Regions from separate parts of the Cohnella abietis genome, predicted to be linked through region 2. Evidence: riboswitches for the same ligand, from Rfam matches in the RefSeq annotation. Region 2 holds a riboswitch; each other region holds the start of a gene.

Region 1 (3,278 bases), 2.5 Mb from region 2:
GAGCAAAACGCGTTTTTCCCGCTCCTAAATCTCCGTCAACGGCTAGGACAGTTCCAGGGACAGCTAGCTTAGCCAACGCTTCTGCAAAACCTATAGTATCCTTCTCGGAAGAGGCTTCCCAGCTATATAGCTGGGGTGAATCCGCTTTTTCATTGTGCTGCATTCTTCACATTATCCCTTCGAAAAATGATTGTAACCTCTCTTGGGAATGGGCTTATTGATGCCTCCCACTGTTTCCATAGCCACTTCCGGAATTCCTGCTTCAACTTCTCCAATAATAAACAAGGGGATTCCTTCTGCGCGAAAATGTTCCTTCATCGCTTGCTCATGCTGCTTGTCCGCAGTCCCAAGAAGGACGTAATCCTCGCCACCGTACAACACCCACTCCAACGGTTGGATACCGTTATCATGAGCATACGACGCTAGCTCACCAGAAATAGGTAAGAGCTTCTCATGCAATACGAGCTTCACTTGAGAGGCTTCAGCGATTTCCCAAGCTTCACTGGCAACTCCGTCGCTTACATCGTTAAGTGACGCTCCCCACCCATTCTCAAGCAGCATACGTCCTGCCTTCACAGAAGGCGAAGGGCGTTGATGGGCTTGAACTAATCTAGATGGTATTGGTGGCAGCTTGAATGTAGTATGGCTTGCTTCCGCAGCGCTTTTAAGCAAACCATGTAAGCCTCCGGCAGATAATCCTGTGGGTCCAGTCATAAAAACGATCTGACCAGGCTTTGCTCCGTCACGGCGAATAGCTTTGCCAGCCTCTACGTTGCCGACAACCGTTATAGATACGACCAGCTGATTCGGTGCTGAAGTCGTATCACCGCCAATTACCGCAACTCCATATCGGTTCGCGCATGAATAAAGCCCGTCGAATAATTGCTTCATTCGCGTAGCCGTCCAGTGAGGAGGAACGCTTACCGACACAAGCGCCAGCTTCGGGATACCTCCCATCGCCGCAATATCGCTAATATTGGCGGCCAGTGCTTTAAAACCCACATCCGACTCGCTCATCGTCTCCTTGCGAAAATGAACCTCTTCCACCATCGTATCCATGGCAAAAAGCCACTCCTGACTTGATTCACCAGCGACAATAGCTGCATCATCTCCGATGCCAAGCGTAACGCCAGCAGCACCAAGGAGCTCCTTAGTTTGACGACCTTCCGTCCAGGCACGAATTAGTCCGAACTCGTCGAGTGGCGGCACGGCGCACCCCTTTATCTCATTATGCTTTTAATTATATCGGTGTGTGCTTGAACATGCAAAGAATCTACCCCGACTCTGCCAAGCTTTATTATAGTACAAACAGCGATATTTCTAGCTTCAAATAATTATGAACGATTTGTAATTTTAGCAGTTAATCCACTGATACAACAATAAAAACGGGCTTTGTATTTATCAATTGCTATTATTTATGGAATGTTTTCAAGCAGATTAGCTGATAGACTTTGAGATATTCCAAGCCTAAGTCCACAGCGGACGCGGAGAAACCACATAGTGGGGTGAAGCCGCTAATCGTGCGGCAGGGAACTCTTTGACCCGAACCCGTCAGCTAACTTCGCAGGCAAACAAAGGGAGGAACATATTTATGCGTAACAACAAATCAGGTTTTAAGAAAGCTCTTATATTAGGAACGCTAGCTTTAGCGATTTCCATTCCTACAGGTGTTGGCGCGGCATCAGCAGCAAGCGTAACTGGAAATAATCAAGCGACTACGCAAATCAATAGTCGCCTTGGAATAGATCTTAATGCTCTCCTTCAACAATGGCTGCAAGGCAAATACCCAGTCGTAACTGCACCATCAACGGGTTCAGGAAACACAGGCTCCGGTCAAGGATCAACACCAACTAAGCCAAGCGTGCCTAGCCAGCCTTCTAAGCCTACTGTACCTACTCAGCCATCTAAACCCACTGTGCCAACCCAGCCATCTAAGCCTAATCCAGGGAATGGGACAGACACAGGCACAACAGCTCCAGCATCCTCATTCGCAACTGAAGTCGTAACACTTGTAAATCAGGAACGCGCCAAAGCAGGTCTAAGTGCTTTGAAGGAATCTAATGCTACTCTAACCAAAATGGCTCTAGATAAAGCAAAAGACATGTATAACAACGGTTATTTTGACCATAATTCACCGACCTACGGCTCACCGTTCGATATGATGAAAACGTACGGTATCAGCTATCGCTATGCAGGTGAGAACATTGCCAAGGGACAACGTACTCCTCAAGAAGTAATGACAGCATGGATGAATAGCCCTGGTCATCGCGCTAATATCCTAAGTGCCAACTTCACTATTATTGGCGTTGCTTACCACAATGGCGTCTGGGTTCAAGAATTTATTTCTTAAAAGAAGTAGGGCAGAAGGCGTTGATGCAGGGAAAACCTGTATCAACGCCTTTTGGCTTTAATTTCTTACCTCCCCCATCTGGCTGGCTCTAATCGTGCCTCTCCCAAACCTCGTTGCTCGATTATTTCGTACATCTACCTTCAAACGTGCCTCTTCCCGATCTCGTTGCTCGATTATTCCGTACACCTACCTCCAAGAGTGCCTCTCCAAAGACCCGTTGCTCGATTATTTCGTACATCTATCTCCAAGAGTACCTCTCCACGCCCCCGTTGCTCGATTATTTCGTACATCTATCTCCAAGAGTGCCTCTCCACGCCCCAGTTGCTCGATTATTTCGTACATCTACCTTCAAACGTGCCTCTTTCTGACCAGTTGCTCGATTATTTCGTACATCTACCTCCAATCGTGCCTCTCCCAGACCCAGTAGCTCGATTATTTCGTACACCTACCTCCAATCGCGCCTCCCCCTGACCACGTTGCTCGATTATTTCGTACTTCTACCTTCAAACGTGCATCTCTCTGACCCAGTTGCTCGATTATTTCGTACATCTCTATTAAGCCCCCTAAATAGATTGGAGAGTGCCTGCAAAGTTAAGGTACACTAAGATAGGGGGATGAGGATATATGAGGAGACGTAATCGCACTTTTGAAGCTATAAGACATCAAGCAGCTAGGGAAGCTTTATCTGGTATAAAGCCAGCTATTGTTGCACGTAAGTACGAGGTTACATCTGAGACCATACGCTCTTGGGTGAAGGAGTTTCAAGAAACCCATGGCGATGATAGCATACCTACATTCAGTGAACGCGCAGCAGATGAACAACGCTATCTTGAACTCGAGGAAAAACATGCCCGTGCTATGAAGGTCTTGGGCGAGAAAGAACTTGAACTCGAGATTTTGCGTGAACTTATAAAAAAGAAGAACCCTC
Region 2 (3,278 bases):
TAGGTTGCCAGCAGTAAGAATAACAAAGATTATCGTCACAGGATGAATATGCATGGATCTTCCCATGATTTGAGGAGAAATAAATTTCCCCTCTATAAGCTGGACGATTGTCCAAATCACAATCATTTTCAGAAGCATGACAGGCGAGGTAACCATAGCTACGATCAATGCTGGAGTAATAGCAATTGCAGGTCCTAAGTAAGGAACAATACTCGTGCAAGCTGCGATTACGGCCAGTACGAGGGAATAATCCAACCCGATTATGAGGTAACCGATGTACAGTAGAAACCCTATACAGAAGCTTACGATAATTTGCCCACGTATATAGGAGCTGATTTGATGGTTCATTTCAAGCAAGACCCGGAATGAACGTTTACGCAGGGGTGTAGGTACAAACCCAAGAACGAAAGGAGTTAATTTCCTACGATCCTTGAGCAGATAGAACAAGATGAAAGGTACGGTAACGACTGCAAGAACCGTTTCAGTTATTCTACCGAGCAAGCTTCCTAGTCCTGACCAAGTGTTACTAAGTAAACTTGATGCTCGAGATGAGAAATCATCGGCTAGCTTTGTGGAATCGAAACCGATCGTGTGCTGAAGCTGACTGAAAAACTCACTGCCGATAAGCTCCTCGGATTTTTCCTGTGCAACTCGGCTATAGGCCGGAAAGTTTTCAATTAAGCTAAAAATCTGATCGCGAAGTAACGGAAACACAATCATAACGACTAATGTAATAATCCCGATAATGATCAGATACAATATGACAATGGAATACACTCGTGGAAATCTCTTTCGTTCAAAGAAATCAACAATAGGATTTAACAAATAGAAGGCGACTCCAGTGAGCAGGAAAGGCAGAAATACAGTTTCTAAGATGACAATAAACGGGTGGAACACGTAAGAAATTTTGTTAATGACAAAGATGTTAAGCGTAAGTAAGAGAACAATAACGAGAAACAGGATGAGCTTCTGATTTAGAACCATCCATTTGAATCGATCTGACCATTTACGAGACTGTTGCATATCTCTTCCTCCTAATTCTGGTAAAAATGTGGAGAATTATTCGTGAAAATAAGGCCGTTGGTTGTCACTATGTACTGATCATAACGTTTCCGCACATGTGTATTCAAATCAAGCTGTAAAGAGACTTATTAAGAGACGTTGACATTCCAATTTATTAAGCCTAAAATTATAATACGCTTAATTTTCGAATTACGTTTCGAAAAGCGGGGGAACCAGTCTAGTGGGGCGAATCATTCGTTAAGAATGTAGGGTACCATCTTACCCAAGTCCGTCAGCTAACCTCGTCAGCAGTAGATGGGTCTGTTTCTAACTTCATTTGGAGAAACCTTCGGACCCTGTAACGGGGTTCTTTTTGTTATTTTTGAACCCTAACTGCTGGAACGTATTTGCGTTCCTTAGCTTGAGGTTCTTTTTTGTATTTGTCACCCGACAAGAAATTAATGGAGGTGAGTGTTATGGATCAAGCCCTTTCAGTAAAAAGTAATTACAATAGTCTGATGGAGCAGTCACAGTTAATCGTTCAACAGAACGTATCGAACCCCGCGTTAGATCCTAATGAGGAGAGATATGCTGTCTTGCACCTAATTATTCAAAATACGAATAGAGAGTCGCAAGATTATGATTTTGCCCATACGCAAACAGCAGTATACCGATTTATTTCCGTTATTTCTCAAATTGTTATAGGGTGGGGCGGCTTACTTATTGAGGGCAACCATCATGCGTATACAGCAATCTTCCCCTTATCGAAGCCGGATTCGAGTCTTCATAGCTGCATTTGTGGAGTGCAGATCATCAATGCTATTAATAATGTTATTCTTCCGTCTTTTGAACGTGAAGGAATAGATTCGCAGTATCGCTGCGCTGTTGGCATTAGCTTGGGGTCCGTGCAGGGTATTCAGACGGGATTAGAATCTCCTGTTCAAAGCCTTTACTACGGTGAGGGAATTAAGAGTGCTATGGAGTATGCAAGCATGTCGAACGGCCTAGTAATCGTCGATAAAATGATCAAAGACAACTTGGAGCGTTCCTATGCTGATTTGGAAGTGCAGCTTCTTCCATACCGTAAGCACGAGTGGGTAGGTTATCAATTTGTTGTCGGGCGTAATGGGTAAGTGGTTGGTTGCGCGGCTTGGGTTGGTGAATGGGCATCCATTTGTTGTAGGATTTCTCGGCTAAGTGGATGATTGCGCAGTATGGGTGGGGAAATTGGGATCCATTTGTCGCATGGCGTCGCGGTTAAGTGGATGAATGCGCAACTAGATAGGGAATTCACGTAACCAAGGCGAGCAAATCAAAGGTAAGCAAATTAAAGGTTCGCACATCAAAGCTCTTAGGAAACTCCCTTTTCAAACAAAGCTGTTGACTTTGACGTTACGTAAAGCTGTACAGTTATGTTGTCAGGAGGTGACCGCATGGAATATACGGTGCAAAAGCTAGGTCGATTGGCGGGGGTCAGTACGCGAACACTTCGTTACTATGATGAGATTGGCATTCTTAAGCCGGCAAGAATGAGCTCATCAGGTTATCGAATCTACGGTCAATCTGAAGTGGAAAGGCTGCAGCAAATCCTTTTTCACAGGGAGCTGGGGATCAGCCTGGACAGCATCAGAGAGATCGTTAATGACTCTTCTTTCGACGGTGCTAAAGCCCTTCTAGAACATCGCGAGCAGCTTCTCGACAAGAGAAAACAACTGGATCAGCTAATTGCCAACGTGGAAAAGACAATAGCTCTGAACGAGGGGAGACTTACTATGTCAGATGAAGAAAGATTTGAAGGGTTTAAGCAGAAGCTCATTAATGACAATGAGACATTGTATGGCACAGAAATTCGCAAGCGGTATGGTGATGATACTGTTAACAGGTCGAATAAGAAGCAGCTGGACATGACGCAGCAGGAGCACGATGAGCACACACGCCTTACCGAGGAAGTGCATGCTACTTTGGCAGAGGCATACAAGACGGGTGACCCTGCTAGTGATATTGCTCAGATGGCCGCAGATCTGCACAAAAAATGGTTGATGTATTATTGGAGCGAATACAGTAAAGAAGCCCATGCGGGACTTGCCCAAGGGTACGTGGATGACGAACGATTCCGCGCATACTATGACGCTGCTCAGCCAGGCTCAGCACAATTTCTAAGAGATGCGATCCACATCTATACAGGTCAGAACAAGTAAAGCTTATAATAGTGGGAGGCTGTTCCATAAGCTAAATTATGGGCAGCTTCTTTACTTTTTCAGGGAAGTATTTTCTGG
Region 3 (3,278 bases), 980 kb from region 2:
TTGTACATAGACTGGGATGCATCCGAAGAGGAGAACGAGCCTAACGTTTTCTCCAAAATCAATAAAATAAGGGATTGCGCTCCGAGAAGGATAAAAGCCAAGAAATAACCTACTCGCATACTTTTAAGCACCGTGATACCGTAGCCTGCTTCTTTCCACCTTGGCCAAAGAGAATGTCCCATAGATTTCCACAAGCCGTCTCCTGCAACAGCGGAGAAATAGGTGAGAACAGCCATAGCACCATACATAATAATACTTGTAATGATTATCGCCGTGTTCACGTCAACACTGATATTCCCGGATTTCCATAGGCTAGCCCTTAAACCTGGAACCATGTTAAACGTAATACCTGCATAAAGCACAAAATATACAGCAGAAAGGAATATTCCTCTCAGATAAGAAGTTTGGCCACCATAACTTCCCACATAGATGATAGCGAGAACGAACAGAATGATCTGCGGTAAAATAAATCCGTACATAGATAGCTTTGAAGCTAAGCTTTCTTGGTTTTTTAAGTAAGAGGTAAAGGATTTGGGTAAGTCCACTCCGTATTCAATTGAGCCTCCAATCCAAGGGGGATTGGATGATTTAAGAGCGCTAAATCCTTCGGGAACAACAACCTTCAGCCATAGCTGTGTTTCACCGATGTTGCCTTCACGGGATAGGAATGTCATGCTGCTCTTGTCAGAACGACTTTCATCCCATGTCCATTCAGCCGCTGGAATTCCCCAGAATTCAGCATATTGTAGGGCAGAGCTGACGGATTCATCGGTAATATTCGCTTTTGAGCGAGAGCTTACAGAATTGAGTTCGTTGTTACCAACAAACTTCCAAGCAACAAGCTTTCCATTTTCCATATTGAGCGAAATCAGTAAAGCATCCTGACTATCTTTCAACAGCAGCTTTACGGCGTAAACGTCCGTTGGCGTAGCTTGGGTCCAGAGCTTATCGGCTGTTTTCATGAAATTATACTTGGATAAATAGGCTACAGCGTTGCTATCAGACAAATGGGTCACAGTTGCTTCCTGCACTTGTTCAGACTTAATTCCGAATTTTGAAGCTGCCAAATCTAATGCTTTATTTTTTGCTTCAGATCGTGTCATCACGTTTTGGATTTCAGTTGTAAACAATTGCCCGGTAACGGGGAATACTTGTATAAGCAAGAATAGGATTAGTCCAACGGTAGCTGCCCATATCCAGCGTCTATCCAATTGATTTGAAGTAAGTGAGTTCAAAAATCATCTCTCCCTTTGCAAAAGAAGCTCAAGTAAACGTATACAGTTGGTTCTAGCTAACTACTACCTTAATTTCCATCAAGTATCTCTCATTTTCGACGAAAATGAAAGGAAAGCGAGCGATAATCATCGTGCGAGGGCTGAACATGTGGGTTGCTCTCCATTTAATCGTCTAGATGGCTAGGTTTGCCCTCATTCTGACGTTGTCCCCCACACAGGGAAAGAATATAATTCGTAGGTACGTCTTAAATCGACTTCAAGTTCATTTAATGAATAGCCGAATTTCATGTTATTGAAAACGGGGGAACCAAACAATCACGTGTACAAGTTCAATTGTATTCGGAGATCCCGGGGTGAATTCCAATTGTGTTTACTTAACATTGGATAGGGCAGCCTGTTCGAGCCCGAACCCGACAGCTAACCTCGTAGGCTATACGAATGGGAATCATGTGCGAAATCGAAGCACTGGGGTTCCAGTGTTTTTTGGTGATTCAGAAAGTGTGTATGAATTTGGTATGAATTTGTAGTTAGAGGTGACCTTCTTGTTTAGAAAAGTCGTTCGATGGTTCAGTGTTTCTCCACCGAGAACACTCCTTATGGGTTTTGCATTCATTATTTTTATAGGCGCACAGCTGCTACGCCTGCCGATCGCTTCCATAAGCGGACAATCGATGTCCTTTATAGATGCCTTATTTACTTCCACCTCTGCCATGTGTGTGACGGGGTTAGTCGTATTTGATACGGGAACTTACTTTTCCACCTTCGGTCACTGGGTTATTCTTCTGCTCATCCAGATCGGCGGAATCGGCTTCATGACAGTTGCCACACTGTTTGCTCTTATCCTCAGGAGAAAAATATCTCTTAAGGAAAGGCTTATTTTACAGGAGTCACTTAATCAAGGAAGTATTGAAGGCTTAGTTAGACTCGTTAGAAAAGTCATTGTTTATGCATTGGCTCTTGAAACTGTTGGTGCCATTTTGTTTTTTATCCGTTTTATGTTCGATATGCCTGTAGGAAAAGCTTTGTATCATGGTGTGTTTCACTCCATTTCTATTTTCAATAATGCCGGATTTGATTTGTCGGGTGAATTCAAAAGCTTCTCAGCTTACTCGTCGGATGTATATATGAATATCGTTTCAATGGCACTCATTATTCTCGGTGGCTTTGGTTTTATCGTGCTTGCGGATTTGTTCGATTGGCGCAAAAAACAAAGGTTTTCATTACATACCAAAGTGGTGCTTAGTGTAACAGCTATTTTGATCGTTGTCGGCACACTTGTTATTTTCATATTTGAATACACGAATGGGCGATCTGTGGGAGATACCGGGTTTGGTCATAAATTGCTCGTATCGCTATTCCAATCGGTCACCACTCGTTCAGGAGGAGTTACTACAGTTGATGTTACGGAATTTCGTCAAGCGACGCAATTTTTCATCATCATTCTGATGTTTATCGGTGCTTCTCCTGGGTCGACAGGTGGAGGGATTAAGACAACGACTTTCGCTGTTCTAGTCGGTGCAGTGCTGGCGATGATTCGTGGTAAGGACGATGTTGTGTTATTCCGCCTCCGATTGGCACAGGAACGAGTGTACAAGGCGGTTACGGTCACTTTGTTCTGTATTGGGATCGTCATGCTTGGAACTATGGTGTTAGCAACGACTGAGGATGCGGCCTTCTTGAAAATTCTGTTCGAAGTAACCTCGGCGTTCGGTACGGTCGGCTTGTCTATGGGGTTAACTGGTGATCTAACCGTGACGGGGAAAATAACAATCATCATTCTGATGTTCATAGGTCGTTTAGGGCCTTTAACTTTGACTTATGCTCTGGGACCAAAACAGGGAAGAGCGCTTTATCGTCATGCAGAGGGGAAAATCATAATTGGGTAGGGGGCCGGAAGCCGGATGAAAGTGAATCAATTCGTAATAATAGGGCTGGGACGGTTCGGATCAAGCTTGGGGACTGAGCTTATGAGGCTAGGTAATGAGGTTCTTGGTGTCGATCGTGATGAAGAGAAGGTCCAGGATCTTTCCCATATACTCACAC

The links. A riboswitch is a leader RNA that binds a small molecule or an ion and turns the genes downstream of it on or off. The one in region 2 is predicted to bind cyclic di-AMP.
Region 1: it holds a riboswitch for cyclic di-AMP, as region 2 does, so the genes downstream of both, KCTCHS21_RS06060 (CAP domain-containing protein) here and KCTCHS21_RS17470 (hypothetical protein) in region 2, are expected to answer to the same signal.
Region 3: it holds a riboswitch for cyclic di-AMP, as region 2 does, so the genes downstream of both, KCTCHS21_RS21975 (TrkH family potassium uptake protein) here and KCTCHS21_RS17470 (hypothetical protein) in region 2, are expected to answer to the same signal.

The regions. Positions count from the first base shown of each region.
Region 1 is NZ_AP019400.1:1,504,633-1,507,910, reverse strand. It holds gene tsaE (tRNA (adenosine(37)-N6)-threonylcarbamoyltransferase complex ATPase subunit type 1 TsaE) at 1-163, opposite strand, end outside; gene thiL (thiamine-phosphate kinase) at 172-1,209, opposite strand; cyclic di-AMP (ydaO/yuaA leader) riboswitch at 1,455-1,586, shown strand; gene KCTCHS21_RS06060 (CAP domain-containing protein) at 1,592-2,350, shown strand; gene KCTCHS21_RS30825 (hypothetical protein) at 2,628-2,795, opposite strand; gene KCTCHS21_RS06055 (transposase) at 2,975-3,278, shown strand, end outside.
Region 2 is NZ_AP019400.1:4,009,718-4,012,995, reverse strand. It holds gene KCTCHS21_RS17475 (AI-2E family transporter) at 1-1,023, opposite strand, end outside; cyclic di-AMP (ydaO/yuaA leader) riboswitch at 1,188-1,328, shown strand; gene KCTCHS21_RS17470 (hypothetical protein) at 1,479-2,135, shown strand; gene KCTCHS21_RS17465 (MerR family transcriptional regulator) at 2,436-3,200, shown strand.
Region 3 is NZ_AP019400.1:4,994,200-4,997,477, reverse strand. It holds gene KCTCHS21_RS21980 (CPBP family intramembrane glutamic endopeptidase) at 1-1,235, opposite strand, end outside; cyclic di-AMP (ydaO/yuaA leader) riboswitch at 1,501-1,682, shown strand; gene KCTCHS21_RS21975 (TrkH family potassium uptake protein) at 1,832-3,121, shown strand; gene KCTCHS21_RS21970 (potassium channel family protein) at 3,137-3,278, shown strand, end outside.